Regions from separate parts of the Sphingobacterium sp. NPDC055431 genome, predicted to be linked through region 2. Evidence: riboswitches for the same ligand, from Rfam matches in the RefSeq annotation. Region 2 holds a riboswitch; each other region holds the start of a gene.

Region 1 (4,383 bases), on a different contig from region 2:
ATCATCCCTTTGCTCTTTAAAGCTGGAATCTGCTTCGATCGCAAGCCTTTGGCTTTCATTGAATGCGATACCCCACGGTGAGAAAAACGCATTTGTTCCGATAGCAATCAGATTATGGATCTTTATGGTTTTGGATACCGTCCATTCCAAAGCTTGTTGACCGCCTAGAGATCCTCCAATCAAGGTGTTGATTTCTTGGATCCCTAGATGATCAGCTAATAGTCCATGTGCTTTAACAATATCTCTGATCGTGAACTGAGGAAAGTCCGAATAATAGGGTAGGTTGGTATCAGGGTCAATGGATAGGGGATTCGTCGTCCCATAATGTGAGCCCAGTACATTGGCACAGATAATGAAATAATCCTTATCGTTGAATAACTCATTTTCGCCAAATAATCCTGGCCACCAGTCAAAAACATCTGAATTTGCAGTCAATGCATGACATACCCAAATTACATTGGATTTATCCTCATTTAGCTTTCCATAGCTATGGTAGGCTATCTGTAGGTTTGCCAGTTTTTTACCACTCTCTAATTCGAAGTCTTGGCTATATCCGAAAGTCTTTACACTCATTCTCTTTAATTATCTTCCTCCTAAAAAATCAGTTAAGCCCCCACTTACTTGATTTTGTCAAATGCTTGTGTTAAGTCTGCTTTAATATCGTCGATGTGCTCGATACCCACCGAAAGTCTCAATTGACCTGGAGCAACTCCAGCTGCTTTCTGCGCCTCTGCACTCAATTGTTGGTGTGTCGTTGCCGCAGGATGGATAATCAGGGATTTCGCATCTCCTACGTTCGCCAAATGGCTGATCAATTCCAAAGAGTCAATGAACTCATTCGCCTTATCAACTCCACCTTTGATGGTAAAGGATAATACCGCACCATATCCGTTTTTCAGATATTTTTGTGCATTCTGATGGTATGGGTGGTTTTTCAATCCTGGGTAGCTTACTTGCTCTACTTGTGGATGTGCTTCCAACCATTGTGCGATTTCCAAGGTATTGTCAACATGGCGTTGAACACGAAGAGACAAGGTCTCCAGACCTTGTACCAAAAGCCATGAATTGAATGGAGATAGGGCAGGGCCGAAATCTCTTAATCCTTCAACGCGAGCGCGGATAGCAAATTGAATGTTCCCAAACGGTCCGCCTTCACCGAATACATCCGAGAATACTAAACCATGGTAACCTTCAGAAGGCTCTGAGAATTGTTTGAATTTACCATTTCCCCAGTTGTAGTTACCGCCATCGATAATCACACCACCAATACTCGTTCCGTGACCACCGATCCATTTTGTTGCCGATTCTACAACCACATTGGCGCCATGCTCCAATGGTTTGAACAGATAACCGCCAGCACCAAAAGTGTTGTCCACGATCAATGGTAGGTCATGTTTCTTGGCAACCGATGCGATACGCTCGAAATCAGGAATATTGTAACTCGGATTCCCAATCGTTTCTACATAGATCGCTTTAGTTTTATCGTCGATCAAGGCTTCAATTTTATCTGCATCCGAATCTTCAGCAAATCTTGCCTCAATGCCTAATCTCTTAAAAGAAACCTTGAACTGGTTATAGGTACCTCCGTAAAGATTTGATCCTGAAACAAAGTTTTCACCTGCCTCGAGGATATTGGTCAAGGCCAAGAATTGTGCTGCCTGACCAGAAGACACAGCTACAGCTGCCACACCACCTTCTAATGCCGCGATACGTTTTTCAAAAACATCCGTAGTTGGATTCATGATCCGCGTATAGATGTTTCCAAATTGCTTAAGGGCAAATAAATTCGCGCCATGTTCCGCATTTTCGAAAACATAGGAGGTAGTCTGATATATAGGTAATGCTCTGGATCCAGTTGTAGGGTCTACATCTTGACCTGCGTGCACTTGTAGTGTTTCAAATTTAAGATTTTTGTTGTCTGCCATTTTTATGTTGATTATTGATGTTAGTAAATTGAATATATGATTTCCTTTCTTGCTGTGCTATTGGTCGTCTGTACTCTATTATTTTTGCACTTTTTCCTCGTGCTCAAACATAGTGACGACTATCGCATTCGGGTAATGCAAATAATACAGCTGGAAATAAATTGAATGTTGAGATCTGTTGCTGGTTTTCCAACAAGATACACTAATTCCGATTTTGAAAATTTTGAAGTCATAGTCTATTTCATTTATATGCTCCTGGGCTTTATTGCCTCGGACAGGAATTGGCACCTTTTCAATCCTTATTGAAGGTTGCCAGTGGGTCATTGAGCCAGTCTCTCGCCACTTCTTTATAAATCAAGACCATCTTTTTAGAGAGGTAATGATTAGCGTACCACTATCGAAGTACTCCGCAAATATAGTTCACGAAATTTAATTTTGCAATCTTTTTCTGAAAAGTTTATTCTTTGGCAGATCCCATTACCACTTTTCCCTATAAAGACCAGGGCTTCAACCTTTGTTAGTCCCTTCTCTAACGTCGGTTGAAGCCCCAATATTTTTCTGATATATATTTCCGATCAACTAAAAGGTAGTTGTCTTCGCATCACGCATTTGAATGATTTTGTCTACCACGTAGCGTGTATTCCCACGCCATGGTAATACGCCATGATATTCCTTATAATGAAGGTCAAAGGCTTTCCCGCTATTTAGTTCCAAGATATGGAAAACTGAGTCGTTTTCAATGGAGAATTCAAATTCATTGCTCGAAAGACCGGTCCCGGTCTTTTGCGAACGGATCCCCTCTTGGATCAGCTTTCCTTCGTAGGTCTTGAATAAATTTCCCTTTTTTACCGCATAATTCAAAACGCCAGATTTAACGCCTTCTCCAAATACAAAATAATATTTGAAATAAACAAATCCAGCAAAAGCCAGAAATAGAATAAGTAAAAACCAGCTGATGAATTTCTTGAACTTTGAACCTTTAGTGCTAGGTTGTGGGTTAGTTGTTTCCATTTTTTTTGATTCAGTTTCTATTTGGTAACAAAAAGAATACCTAAAAATAAAAAAGGTTGGCGAATTTCCATTGCCAACCTTATATTTTTTTTAACCTAGTAGCTGCATCTCTGCATCGATTGCTTCCTTGGTCTTGTCACTTACCGGAACCAATGGAAGCCTAACATGGTCTTTGCCAATCCCTTTCTTTTCTAGGATATATTTGACACCAGCAGGATTTCCCTCAATAAAACAAAGGTCAATGATCTTCAATAATTCCAAGTGAATGGCCCTTGCTTCCACATAGTTTCCTTCGCGACATAGATGTGCCAAGGCTGAAACTTTGGTAGGGTAGGCATTGCCGACAACCGAAATGATTCCGGCCGCACCCATCGCCATCATAGGCAATGTAACGGGGTCATCCCCAGAAATCAGGAGAAAGTCCTTTGGTTTATCTCGAAGGATCTCACTGAACTGTGCAAAATTCCCCGATGCTTCCTTGGTCGCTACAATATTTTTAAAACCCTTGGCCAAACGAACGGTAGTCGCTGGACTTATATTGCTGCCCGTCCTTCCTGGTACATTATAAAGGATAATAGGAAGTTTAGATGCCTCCGCGATTGCTTTGTAATGCTGATAGATGCCTTCTTGTGTTGGTTTGTTATAGTATGGAGAAACCGAAAGGATCGCAGCATAGTCAAGGATCTCAAAGTTCTTGATCTGTTCCACGATTTCATAGCTGTTGTTTCCACCAATTCCAGCTACCAATGGAATACGCTTATTAACGTGCTTCGAAGTAAATTGCCACAGCTTCTTTCGTTCATCTTGGGTTAGGGTAGCTGTTTCTCCAGTGGTACCCAATGAAACCAAATAATCAATGCCACCTTCAATCTGAAAATCTATCAGATTGCCGAGGCTTTCGTAATCTACTGTGCCGTCTGCGTGAAATGGAGTGACTAATGCCACTCCCGCACCTTGAAGCTCGTTCATCGTTTATGTATATTTATTTATTTTATTCTTATTTATTGATCATCGCCAGCAGCTGAACATCCGAGATCATCGGAACCTGAAGTTTTTCTGCCTTCGCTAATTTCGATGGTCCCATTTTGTCTCCTGCCACCAGATAGTTCAGTTTTGAAGAAATACTGCTCAACATCTTTCCGCCATGCGACTCAATCAGTTCTGTCAATTCTTCCCGCGAATGGTCCGCAAATACGCCCGATATCAAAAAGGTTTTGCCCAAGAGACTATCGCTAGCTAATAACACTTCCTTTTCTTCAATCTCAAACTGTAAACCCATGGCCTTTAGTTTTTCGATCTCTTCCCAATGCTCTGGATTAACCAGATAGGCATTGATGCTTTCGGCTATGCGCAAGCCTATATCCTGAACAGAAAGAATTTCATCTACGGTAGCAGCACGGATCGCATCGATGTTTTTGAAATGCTGCGCCAATTTCTTGGCTACGGT
Region 2 (4,383 bases):
CGGTTCCTTGGATGATGATGGTTATCTGCGCCGACCTATCCTTTCTCTGATCGACGACCTAGCCTTTTCCCAAAATGTCATCGTTGAAGAAGATGAGGTTGAAGAGATGCTGAAAATTGTTCAAACCTTTGACCCAGCGGGAATTGGCGCCAGAAATCTTCAGGAATGCTTGAGCATACAACTTCGTAAGAAAGATCAAAATAATCCAATAATTCAACAGGCCCAATTGGTTGTAGAGAACTACTTGGATGAATTCACCAAAAAACATTACGATAAAATCGAAAAGCAATTGGGAGTAAACTCCGAAGAGCTTAAAGAAATTGTAAACGAAATCTTAAAACTGAATCCTAAACCAGGCGATTCAGGAGCTGTTGCTGGTAAGCAATTGCAGATTATCCCAGATTTCCATATCTCCAACAACGACGGTGTCCTGCACCTGACCTTAAATGGCAGGAACGCACCAGAGCTTCGTGTGTCCCGCTCCTACCAGGAAATGTTTGAACATTACGAAAAAGCCGAAAAGAACGACAAGAAAATGCGTGAGGCCGTTCAGTTTGTTAAACAGAAACTGGACTCTGCAAAATGGTTTATCGACGCCATCAAACAAAGACAGCAGACTTTGTTGAAAACCATGAATGCCATTATGGAATATCAATATGACTATTTCTTAACAGGTGATGACAGAATGCTGAAACCTATGATCTTGAAGGATATTGCCGACAAGATCGAAATGGACATTTCAACGGTTTCCCGTGTTGCGAATTCCAAGTATGTCCAAACCGAATTTGGCACTTTCCTTTTAAAATCTTTCTTCTCTGAAGCCATTCAGACTGAGTCCGGTGAAGAGGTTTCCAACAAGGAAGTCAAGAAAATCTTGGAAGAATGCATCGCCAATGAGGATAAGAGAAAACCTCTGGCAGATGAGAAACTAACAGAGATTTTAAAAGAAAAAGGCTATTCCATTGCCCGTAGGACAGTTGCAAAATATCGCGAGGCCATGAATATCCCTGTTGCCCGCCTGAGAAAAGAATTATAGAAAATTTTTATTTGACACTTGCATATTAAAATATAATCTACTAAGTTTGTAGAGTATTCAGAATTGCAGATGCAATACCAACCGAGTGACAGACACCGCGGTGGTAAATCGATACGGGCAACAAGCCAAAATAAACGAATATTGCAAAGTCTTTTAAGACGCCTCTGAATGCAATTATGGTTAAACCCTTTAAACATTAATTGTATGTCGAACACAACAAAACCCTTACACCAGCACCTAGTGGAGAAATTCCACCACTATTCCACCAACGAATTAGTTGTATTGAACAATGATTTGGTAAAATCCAATTGGGGTGCAAACAAAACAGCTTTTAGGACTGCATTGATTTCCGCACTATCCAATCGCGGAATCGATCTGTCAGCCATAATCAGTACGGAAGACGGCTTTACCCAGATCCAAAGTGTCCCAGTGAAACTATCTGAAAATAAATTAATTCCTTTATGTTAGGTTAGGGAGATGTGAGATATGAGATCTGAGATGTGAGATATAAAGGTTAATACCTTTGTACTCACATCTCAATACTTTAAAAATGAGTCAGTACGGTTAATATCTCAATACTCATATCTCACATCTCAATACAATAAAAATGAGTCAGTACGGTTAATATCCCAATACTCATATCTCACATCTCAATACTATCCCTAAAACCTCCCTATCGCGTACAGTGCGAACGTTCCTAGCCAATGGCTTCCCATATAGTCGTCTTCAGCACTTAAGTTAGCTATGGAGAAGTTAAAATGTTCTATAGCATTGCCTTTTAAATGCTTCAAACTTCCATCGATTTTACTGATGCCGGAAAGACATGCTGCTCGGCTATAATTCAAACCATCCAAATGAACCAATTTACCGTCCGTCCTATCCTTAACTATTTCGGGTTTCAATTCGAAGGAAGGGTCAAACAATCCTGGCATAAATCCTTTCAACCACGTTAAATACTCATTCTTTTCCATCAATTTACTCATCAAATAAGCTTCTTCTAAACATGGGGAAAGAAAATCATATCCACTCGGTTCATAGGCCAGATCACAATTCTTATCGTTTTGGAACAAACGCATTGAGTTTTCTTGAATGGATTTCTTAAAGGCCTCATCCCCTACGGAATTGGCATAATCCAAAGAAAGCGATAAACTAAAGGCCGAATTATCATGTTGTCCCGCCCTAATTGGGTATACCAATTTTGGGAGATATTCGATATATCGCTTGACCAACAGATCCACTAATGGCTGTAAAGCCACTTTCCAGCGCTGCCCATCCTCATCTTCCCAATTTGCCAGTTCTTCTTGCAACTTGAACAGCCAAGCCCAACCATAAGTCCTTTCAAACCCTAAATTGTTCTTGTCATTGAAAAAAGCAATTTCAGTTTGCACATTCTCAGGCGTAATATGGCTATTCAACACTTTCCTCATATTCCCTTCTTTATCTAGTTCAGGAAATGCCTTCAGCAATTTTATTACTGACCAATAACCATGAACAGAGGAATGCCAGTCAAAACATCCATAAAAGACAGGCCGAAGGGATTTGGGCGATTTAAGATCAGCTCCTGACCCCAAGACTTGGCCTAACTTATTGGGATACTCCACCTCAATACAATGGGTCGGCATGGCATAAATTTCCTGTGCTAATTCAAGGGATAATTTCACGTCTTCGACTTGCACTCCTTCTTCATTTTTCGATGGGTTATTGCAACCATAGAACAAAAGAACCGTAAGCGCAAAGATGTTTGAACATATTTTTTTCATACTAGTAAAATTGGCAATATATTTGAGTTATAAAAATAACATTTATAAACAATAACAATCTACAATATGAACATTAGTGACTTAATTTCAGGAAGCATTGGTTCACAAGCTACTGAAGGAATATCAGAAAAATTAGGACTTGATAAAAACCAAACCCAATGGGTTGTTTCTGCAGCTATCCCATTGATGATGTCTGCCTTGAATTACAATGCGCAAAAGGGCCCTGAACAAGCTCAAGGCATACAAAAAGCATTGGATAACCACTCTGGGGGGATATTCGATAACCTAGCAGGATTATTTAATCAAGGACCAACAGAAGATGAAGATAAAATTGTAAATCACATCTTTGGTCGCAACACCGATACGGTAAAACAATCCCTTTCTGAAAAATCAGGAATTAGCATGGGGAAAATCGGTGGCATTTTAGCACTATTGGCTCCTTTGGTAATGGGTTATTTAGGTAAAAAGAAACAAGCTGACGCTGGAACTGGCGGCGGAGGGATTGGAGACCTTTTAGGAAGCATCCTTGGAGGTGGCTCGTCAAATGCCGGTGCTTCAGGAGGCGGAATCGGTGATTTGATCGGAAGCGTATTAGGAGGCGGTGGTTCTAGCACTGCTAGCTCATCACAACCTAATATTGCAGGTGGTTTAGGTGATTTAGTTGGACAGTTTTTCGACCAGAAAAACGACAATAGTGCTAAAGGCAACATCTTGGATAGCCTTGCTGGAATGTTTGGAAAATAAACGAATAATTATACAACCACAAAGGGATTGGTCAATTTGATCAATCCTTTTTTTATTTTATTCCATCCGATTGCGAAAACGATTATATTTACACATGCAATCTAAAATAAGCTTCAAAAACGATTATAGTGAGGGTGCTCACCCCAATATATTAAACCTTCTATCCCAAACCAATCTTGATCAGGAAGCCGGTTATGGGGAAGATAACCTCAGCCTAAAAGCAAAATCTTTCATCAAAAAAAGAATCAACAATCCAGATGCTGAGATCTATTTTGTTTCTGGAGGTACCCAAGCAAACATGCTGGTCATTAGCCATCTCCTTAAACCATACGAATCCGTGATTGCTGCCGATACCGGACATATTGAGGTCCATGAAACTGGTGCCATTGAAAATACAGGACACAAAATCAATTGTATCCCCAACAAAGATGGTAAAATTTCCATTCCGGGAATACAAGCTGCCCTAGATTACCATACCGACAACCATATGGTCAAACCTGCTATGGTCTATATTTCGCAGTGCACAGAAATCGGAAGCATCTACAGCAAAGCAGAATTGGTAGAAATCTCCTCATTCTGTAAATCAAATGGATTGATATTATTTGTAGACGGTGCTAGGCTGGCTACTGCACTGACTTCAGCCTATGCTGACCTGAACATCGAAGATTTAGCAATTCTTGCAGATGTATTCTACATCGGGGCAACAAAAAATGCTGGATTATTAGGTGAAGCCATTGTATTCAAAAACAAAGAACTCGCTCATGGTTTCGATTACTATATCAAGCAAAAAGGAGCTCTAATGGCTAAAGGTCGAATCTTAGGGGCACAATTCTACGCACTGTT
Region 3 (4,383 bases), on a different contig from region 2:
TAAAGATCGAGCGCACCAATGTGCACATCAACTCCTTGGCCAACGCAGTCTTGGAGAGCATGCGACTACAGATGGACAAGGCAGAAGGCACCTTGAATATTGACATTTCAGCAGGCAATGATTTAGTGGTTGGCGATGAACTTCACCTTTCCAATGTGATGTTCAACCTGGTCGACAATGCAATTAAATACTCTCAAGAAAAACCAGAAATCACTTTTAAGACTTTTAATAGAGGGAACAGTATCGTAATATCAGTTGCAGACAAGGGAATGGGAATGACCAAGGACCAACAGGAAAAGATATTTGACCAGTTCTATCGCATACCTACGGGAAATATCCACAACGTGAAAGGCTTCGGTCTAGGGCTAAGCTATGTTAACGATATCATCAAAAGACTGAACGGAAAAATCTCCGTAAAAAGCGAAAAAGATAAAGGCACACAATTTGAAGTAACGCTTCCTTTAAAGGACGCATCCAAGGAAGTAGCATAACATAAGAAAGAGAAAAGTATGAATCAAAAGATATTATTAGCAGAAGATGATCCTAATTTGGGCGAATTACTGAAGGATTATCTTGAATTAAAAGGAAAATTTGACGTTGTGCTCTGTACAGATGGTCAAGAAGGAATGGATGCCTTCCGAAAGGAAGAATTCGACCTTTGCATCCTGGATGTCATGATGCCCAAAAAAGATGGCTTCTCCCTTGGAAAGGATATCCGCAAGATCAATCAGACGGTCCCTATCATCTATGCTACTGCAAAAGGCATGATGGAGGACAAAACCCAGGCCTTCGAACTAGGTGGTGACGACTATATCACCAAGCCTTTCCGTGTTGAAGAACTTTTATTGAGAATAAATGCGCTATTAAAGAGAGCTTCCAAGGACAAAGAAGAAGAAGTATCAGACAAGTTTGAGATCGGCGATTATTTCTTCGATTACACCAGTCAGATTATCTCCTACAAAGGTCAACAGCAGAAACTGTCTACCAAGGAGGCCGAGTTGCTTCGTTTGCTTTGCTTAAAGAAAAACGATGTCCTGACCCGCGAAGAAGCCCTGATCAAAATATGGCATGACGACAATTACTTTACCGGCCGAAGCATGGACGTATTCCTAAGTAAACTGAGGAAATACCTCAAAGAAGATCCAAACGTGGAAATCGTCAATGTGCATGGTAAAGGATATAAATTGTTGGTTAGCTAAAAAGACTTGAGACAATAGACATAAGACAGTAGACTGAAGATATGGGATAAATATCTGTCCAATTTCATGTCCTAAAGATAAAAATATTATTACCATAAGAAAGGGGAATAGTTTACACTATTCCCCTTTCTTATGGTTGTTTAAGGACCTCAGCTTTTCTATTGTCTTGTGTCTTTTGTCTGATAGTCTAAAGATTTTCCTTGGAAAATAAAAATCTTATCCATAACTTAGCCGACGCTTATAGAGAAAGGCAGAGGGACTAGACCCGATGAAGCCTTAGCAACCTGTCACTTGACAAGGTGCTACATTCTACCCCGATTGGGAAAGATAAGCTGGTTACAGGAATCCTAGGTAGCCTTCTCTTAGCAAAAAGACTTATTGGAATTTATTTAATTTAGTAGAGAACTATATGCTATTAACAAACAATTTAGGCTACCCACGTGTGGGTGCTTTCCGTGAACTGAAGAAAGCTAACGAAGCTTACTGGGCAAAGAAAATCAGCGCGGAAGAATTATTGCAGGCTGGACTTAAAATCCGTGAAAGCAATTGGAAGACTCAAAAAGATGCAGGTATCGAATTGATCCCATCGAATGATTTCTCATTCTATGACCAAGTCCTAGACTTATCTTTAACTGTTGGAGCTATTCCCGCTCGTTACAACTCCCTTTTGAACAAAATCGATCGCCAATATAACCTAGACTTATATTTTGCGATGGCTCGTGGTTTCCAAGAAGGTGGCGTTGATGTAACTGCCATGGAAATGACCAAGTGGTTTGATACAAACTACCACTATATCGTTCCTGAATTCGTGAAAGATCAAGAATTCAAACTGACTTCAGAAAAATTCCTAAGTGAATACAATGAAGCAAAACAATCAGGTATCGAAACTAAACCTGTCCTGATTGGCCCTATCACTTACTTATTGTTAGGTAAAGAAAAAGAAGCTGATTTTAACCGTATCGATCTAATCGACAGATTACTTCCAGTATACGAAGAGATCTTGGCTAAACTTGCTGATGCTGGCGCTAAATACGTGCAGATCGATGAGCCTTTCTTGGCTTTAGATATCGATGATGCTACCAAAGCTCTTTACGGAAAAGTATTCGAAAAGTTAGCTGCAGCTGCCAAAGGCATCAAATTAATCGTTGCTACATACTTCGAGGCATTAGGAAACAACGAAGACATTGCTGTTAACCTTCCTGTGCATGCGTTACACCTAGACTTAGTTCGTGGTGAAAACCAACTTGACACGATATTATCCAAAGTTCCTGCTTCCCTAACCCTTTCATTAGGTGTTGTTGAAGGCCGTAACATTTGGAAAAACGACTACGAAAACTCATTGAAAAAAATCAAACAAGCTGTTGATGCTTTAGGAAAAGACCGTGTATGGATCGCTCCTTCTTCATCTTTATTGCATGTTCCTTTTGATTTGGACAATGAGAACAATGAAGAGTCCCTACCTGCTGAGGTTAAAAACTGGTTAGCATTCGCTAAACAAAAATTAGCTGAGGTAAAAGACCTTGCAGTATTGGCTGAAGGTGAAGTTGATGCTGAAACACAAAAACGTTTCGACGCAAACAAAGAAGCTGCTGAAAGCCGCCGTACTTCTCCATTAATCCACAGACCAGAGGTTAAAAACCGCGTCAGCAACATCACTGATGAAGATGCTAAGCGTACTTCTACTTTCAACGCTCGTAAAGAAGCGCAACAAGCGAAGTTCAATCTTCCAGGATTCGCAACCACTACAATCGGTTCATTCCCACAAACTAAGGATGTTCGTAAATGGAGAGCTGACTTGAAAAAAGGTGCCATCTCTCAAGAAGAATACGATAAAGAAATCGCTGCTGAAACAGAAAGAACAATCCGTTTACAGGAAGATTTAGATATCGATGTATTGGTACACGGTGAATTCGAACGTAATGACATGGTGGAATACTTCGGTGAGCAATTAGCTGGATATGCATTCACACAAAACGGATGGGTTCAATCTTACGGTTCTCGTTGTGTTAAACCTCCAATTATTTTTGGTGATGTTTACCGTCCTGAAGACATGACTGTTCGTTGGTCTGCTTATGCGCAGTCTTTGACTAACCGTCCTGTAAAAGGAATGTTGACTGGTCCTGTAACCATCTTACAATGGTCATTCGTACGTAACGACCAACCTCGTTCTACAACTACATACCAAATCGCTTTGGCAATCTTGGACGAAGTTCAGGCATTGGAAAAAGCAGGTATCAAGATCATCCAAATTGATGAGCCAGCTATCCGTGAAGGACTTCCTCTACGCAAAGCTGATCAGCAGGAATACTTAGACTGGGCTGTACGTGCATTCCGCGTTTCTTCATCCAATGTTGATGACGATACACAAATCCACACGCACATGTGCTATTCTGAGTTCAACGATATTATCCAAGATATCGCTGCCATGGATGCTGACGTAATCACCATCGAGACTTCTCGTTCTCAAATGGAACTGTTAGATGCTTTCGCAGACTTCAAATATCCTAACGATATTGGTCCAGGTGTATATGATATCCACTCTCCACGTGTTCCTAGCACAGAAGAGATGGTTAACTTATTACGCAAAGCAAAAGCAGTAGTTCCTGCAGAGCAATTATGGGTAAACCCTGACTGTGGTCTGAAGACTCGTGCTTGGCCAGAAACTAAAGCTGCCTTAGAATCTATGGTAGAAGCTGCCAAAATCCTAAGAGCTGAATAAGAAACATTAGTAATTTAAAATAAGATAAAGGCCGAGCAATTTTTGTTCGGCCTTTTACTTATCATTTATTTTAATACAGGTTTCTTTCGATTGGCAAAATAATAGATCGGCACTCCCATCAGGATCAATATAAACCCAGGCCAGGTGTACTGTGGTTTATACAAGATCAAAAGCACACAGAAAGCTGTTCCGATCAAGAGATAGACCAATGGAGGGATAGGATATAAGAATGTTTTATAGGGTCTTTCCAGATCAGGTCTCTTCCAGCGCTGATACATCATCGCCAGGACCGTGATCATATAGAAAATCACGATCACAAAGGACACCATGTCCAATAGGTTCCCATACTGCCCGCTCAAACACAATAGCGAAGCCCAGATTCCCTGAAACCACAGGGACCTTTCCGGAACATCATTCTTGTTGTTTGGAATGGCCTGCTTCAGAAAAAGGCCATCCTTGGCCATG
Region 4 (4,383 bases), on a different contig from region 2:
GGTCAGGTAATGTACGGTGAGAGAAAATGTTTTTCCAGATCCAGCGGAAGCTTTTACAATCCTTAAAGGAGCAATTCTTTGCATAAGATGTCAATGGTTTGAAGTATCTGAATATCGGTATTATTAGGAGATTACTCAAATCTTTTTCAAGATTATAGCTCGGAAGGAGGGCATATTTTACAGATAAAACAGCTTTAAATTCTCTATTGTATTAATTGATAATACTTTGTATCTTTGCGTCCCCTCCTGCATGAAGCAACGGGGGATATGTTGAATACATAAATAAAGAAAAAACATGGCAACTAAAATCAGATTGCAGAGACACGGTAAAAAAGGAAAACCTTTTTACCACGTAGTAGTAGCAGACGGCCGTTCACCACGTGATGGTAAGTTCATCGAGCGTTTAGGTTCTTACAACCCAAACACTAACCCAGCAACTATCGTTTTGGATTTCGAAAAAGCGTTAGACTGGATGAACAAAGGTGCCCAACCTACTGACACAGTTCGCGCTATCCTTTCTTACAAAGGTGTTTTATACAAAAAACACTTACAAGGCGGTGTGAAAAAAGGAGCTTTTGATGAAGCTAAAGCTGAAGAACTTTTCACTAAATGGGCTGAAGGTAAAGATGCTCAAATCGAAGGAAAGAAATCAGGCTTAGCGAAATCTAAAGATGAGACTAAGAAAGCTGCTTTAGCTGCTGAAGCTAAGAAAAAAGAAGACAGAGCTGCTGCTATCGCTGCTAAAAACGCTCCTGTTGCTGAAGAAACAGCTACAGAAGAAGCAGAAGAAGCTGCTGATGCTACTGAAAACACTGAAGAAACTGAAGGATAATCTCTTCATAAAGTATTCAAAATGGCCGGATCATTCTATGAACCGGCTTTTTTGTTCCCATTTTATCTTGATTTTACATCCCTAAAATCCCAACAGAAAAAGAATTCCGTATTTTTGGAAATTAATTTGTGAATATGACGAAAGATCAATGTTTTTATATCGGTTATGTCAGTAAAACCCGAGGGTTGAAGGGTGAACTGCAACTGTTTTTTGAATTTGATAACTATATGGACCTTGATCTGGATGTAGTTTTCTTGGAGATGGACAAGAAATTGGTGCCATTCTTTGTAGAAAAGGTCAAATTTCACAATAACAGCACAGCTTATGTCAACTTTGAAGATGTTGACCATATTGACAAAGCCCAACCTTTATTGAGAAAGCAAATCTACCTGCCAAACGATAAAATGCCAGAACGTGATCCCGATGATTTTACCTATCATGATCTGGTAGGTTATACCGCCATTGAGGAAGACGAAGGCGAATTGGGCGAAATTACCCATGTCCAAGAGATGCCACAGCAATTTATCGCAACCGTAGATATCGATGGCCGAGACGCCATGTTTCCCCTTAATGAGGACTTCATCGTCGGCATAGACCCCGAAGAAAAGATTATCGTATTGAACCTTCCTGAAGGTTTGATAGATATGTACCTAGAAGATTAATAAGATATTTTGAAAAGAGAATGGGCGTTTCATAAACGCCCATTTTTTTATGATCATACCTTCTTCCATTCATTTATATGTCCCATCCATCCAACCCTGATTCCTTCTGATTCAATGCCATCCGCAAAGTTTTTTCTTGAAACATTTTGAGATTACCTTGCTATTGACGATATTAGCCCTCGCTTATAGAGAAAGGCAGAGGGACTAGACCCGCTGAAGCCTTAGCAACCTGACACCAGTCAAGGTGCTACATTCTACCCCCAAAATGGGAAAGATAAGCCAAAGAATCAGTGTTCACTGTGTTCTCTCTAAGCCTTAATATATTTTTATGAAAATCGTAGATCACATCAAGAACGCGAAAGGCAAGACCTTATATTCTTTTGAGCTGTTACCTCCTGCTAAAGGGCAGGGTATCCAAAGTATCTTCCAAACGATGGATGAACTGATGGAATTCAAACCTCCCTTTATCGATGTGACGTACCACCGTGAGGATTACCTGTACAAACAACATGCTAACGGATTGTTGGAAAGGGTATCCTATAGAAAAAGACCTGGTACGGTAGCCATCTGTGCTGCCATCATGAGTAAATATAAAGTTGATGCGGTTCCGCATCTGATCTGCGGTGGTTTCACCAAAGAAGAAACTGAAAACGCACTTATCGACCTGAACTTCTTAGGTATCGATAATGTATTGGTGCTGAGAGGTGATGCCAGAAAAGGTGATGCCGACTTTATCCCAACCGCTGGAGGACATGCTTATGCAACCGACCTATTGCGACAAGTGGTGGATATGAACGAAGGTTCCTACCTACATGAAGATATAGGCTCATCCGAAAAGACCAATTTCTGTATCGGCGTTGCCGGATACCCCGAGAAACATTTTGAATCACCTAACTTCAATACCGATTTTAAATGGTTGAAGAAAAAGGTAGAAATGGGAGCTGAATTTATCGTTACCCAAATGTTTTTTAACGTAGAAAAATATAAGGAATTTGTGACGAAGTGTAGGGAAAATGATATTCATGTTCCTATTATTCCGGGACTGAAGCCGTTGACAACCAAGAAGCAATTGATTACCCTTCCTCGGATTTTCCACTTGGATATTCCAGAAGACCTAAGCGATGCCGTGGAATCCTGTAAAACCAATGCGGATGTTAGGCGAGTTGGCGAAGAATGGCTAGTACAGCAATGTAAGGAATTAATAGACTTTGGAGTTCCAGTACTGCATTTCTACACCATGAGTAATCCTGGACCTACTAAAAATATCGTTGAAAAATTAGTGTAATTAAATTGACTAACTCTAAAATAAGAACAAAGGGCGGATGATTTCATTCGCCTTTTGTCGTTTATCATGAGGAGAGTTTTTTAACCAATATAGCAGTCTCATTCGAGACAGCTTCGAGACAGCTTCGAGAATGACTTGGATAAAATTCTATTCATTTTGCGAGTTTTCGGAATGTGGGTAAAACAAATCCAAATAAAGCTCCTGAAAATCCAGCAATGATAAGGCCTTTTTGGAAGAAAGAGAGCAGCCGTATTCCATGTTAAATAATGTTAATCACAAATGTGGGAGATAATTCTTTTTTAAATTTAAATCACATTTATTACCTACTATTATGAACTATAGCAAAATCAACAATCTTCTCGGCTGGCTATGTGCTGTTATTGCGTTTGTATTGTATGCATTCACTGTGGATCAATCCATCAGTTGGTGGGATACCGGTGAGTTTATTGCGGCATCGGATAAGCTGGAAATTGTACATCAACCTGGGGCACCCTTGTTTCTCTTGGTTCAGAACCTGTTTTCAAACCTTGCTCTTGGAAATAAGGAACATATTGCACTTTGGATGAATTTAGGTTCGGCATTTTGTTCAGCCTTGACCATTATGTTTTTGTTTTGGACCATTACAGCCTTGGCAAGAAAACTGCTTTTAGGAAAGTCAGAAGGGAATAGCCTCCAAAATCTGCAGATTTTCGCTGCTGGAGCGGTAGGAGCTCTGGCATATGCCTTTACAGATTCCTTTTGGTATTCTGCTGTGGAGTCAGAGGTCTATGCCATGTCTTCACTTTGTACCGCCATTGTATTTTGGTTGGCGTTGAAGTGGGAGAGAAGGGCAGATGAACCGGATTCCAATAAATGGCTATTGCTGATTGCCTATGTGATGGGACTATCCATCGGAGTTCATCTGTTGAATTTATTGACGATTCCAGCCATAGCACTCCTGATCTATTTCAGGAAGTCTAAGCAGGTGACCTGGAAAGGTGCAATTAAATCCTTTGCTTGGGGAGTTCTCGCCTTAGCCTTTATTCTTTGGGGAGTGATCCAATATTCTGTAAAGATAGCAGCAGGATTTGATCTCTTCTTCGTTAATACATTGGGTATGCCATTTGGTTCAGGCATTGTTCTGTTTGTCCTGCTCTTAGTTTCAGCAGCGGTTTTCGGCATTATGTATTCGATCAGAAAGAACAAGCCTATCCTAAATCTCTTGATTTTAGGTACTTGTTTGGTCTTTTTCGGGTTCACGTCCTTTAGTATGATAATAATCCGTGCTCAAACGAATATTACACTGAACAATAATGCTCCTGATAATGCATATTCCTTTTTGGGCTATTTGAGCAGGGAACAATACCAATCTGAACCCCTGTTTAAGGGACCGACCTTCAATTCAAAAATAACGGATGTTAAGGAATCCGTAGGTTATAGGAAGGATACCGAGCAATATGAGCAATATGAAAATGTCAAAGGCTATAAATACGACAAGGAAGTATTGTTCCCGAGGTTGTACAGCCAAAAGCATACTGAATTCTATAAACAATATTTGAATCTACAAGATGGGGAGGATCCAACCTTTCTGGATAATATGAAGTTCTTTTTCAATTATCAGGTAG

Evidence for each region. A riboswitch is a leader RNA that binds a small molecule or an ion and turns the genes downstream of it on or off. The one in region 2 is predicted to bind S-adenosylmethionine.
Region 1: another riboswitch for S-adenosylmethionine. It lies ahead of ACWIB3_RS05065 (O-acetylhomoserine aminocarboxypropyltransferase/cysteine synthase family protein); the one in region 2 lies ahead of ACWIB3_RS15660 (5-oxoprolinase).
Region 3: another riboswitch for S-adenosylmethionine. It lies ahead of metE (5-methyltetrahydropteroyltriglutamate--homocysteine S-methyltransferase); the one in region 2 lies ahead of ACWIB3_RS15660 (5-oxoprolinase).
Region 4: another riboswitch for S-adenosylmethionine. It lies ahead of ACWIB3_RS13765 (methylenetetrahydrofolate reductase); the one in region 2 lies ahead of ACWIB3_RS15660 (5-oxoprolinase).

The regions. Positions count from the first base shown of each region.
Region 1 covers NZ_JBSHLH010000003.1:115,355-119,737, forward strand. The annotation lists gene ACWIB3_RS05060 (homoserine O-acetyltransferase family protein) at 1-573, opposite strand, end outside; gene ACWIB3_RS05065 (O-acetylhomoserine aminocarboxypropyltransferase/cysteine synthase family protein) at 618-1,925, opposite strand; SAM riboswitch class I at 2,168-2,281, opposite strand; gene ACWIB3_RS05070 (hypothetical protein) at 2,505-2,936, opposite strand; gene dapA (4-hydroxy-tetrahydrodipicolinate synthase) at 3,027-3,905, opposite strand; gene ligA (NAD-dependent DNA ligase LigA) at 3,934-4,383, opposite strand, start outside.
Region 2 covers NZ_JBSHLH010000020.1:42,057-46,439, forward strand. The annotation lists gene rpoN (RNA polymerase factor sigma-54) at 1-1,036, shown strand, start outside; SAM-I-IV-variant riboswitch at 1,085-1,179, shown strand; gene ACWIB3_RS15660 (5-oxoprolinase) at 1,241-1,504, shown strand; gene ACWIB3_RS15665 (DUF2891 domain-containing protein) at 1,699-2,796, opposite strand; gene ACWIB3_RS15670 (DUF937 domain-containing protein) at 2,863-3,540, shown strand; gene ACWIB3_RS15675 (threonine aldolase family protein) at 3,635-4,383, shown strand, end outside.
Region 3 covers NZ_JBSHLH010000011.1:103,948-108,330, forward strand. The annotation lists gene ACWIB3_RS11650 (sensor histidine kinase) at 1-491, shown strand, start outside; gene ACWIB3_RS11655 (response regulator transcription factor) at 510-1,199, shown strand; SAM riboswitch class I at 1,435-1,533, shown strand; gene metE (5-methyltetrahydropteroyltriglutamate--homocysteine S-methyltransferase) at 1,609-3,918, shown strand; gene ACWIB3_RS11665 (APC family permease) at 3,984-4,383, opposite strand, start outside.
Region 4 covers NZ_JBSHLH010000015.1:107,096-111,478, forward strand. The annotation lists gene ACWIB3_RS13750 (UvrD-helicase domain-containing protein) at 1-84, opposite strand, end outside; gene ACWIB3_RS13755 (30S ribosomal protein S16) at 296-832, shown strand; gene rimM (ribosome maturation factor RimM) at 967-1,494, shown strand; SAM riboswitch class I at 1,675-1,775, shown strand; gene ACWIB3_RS13765 (methylenetetrahydrofolate reductase) at 1,823-2,779, shown strand; gene ACWIB3_RS13770 (glycosyltransferase family 117 protein) at 3,111-4,383, shown strand, end outside.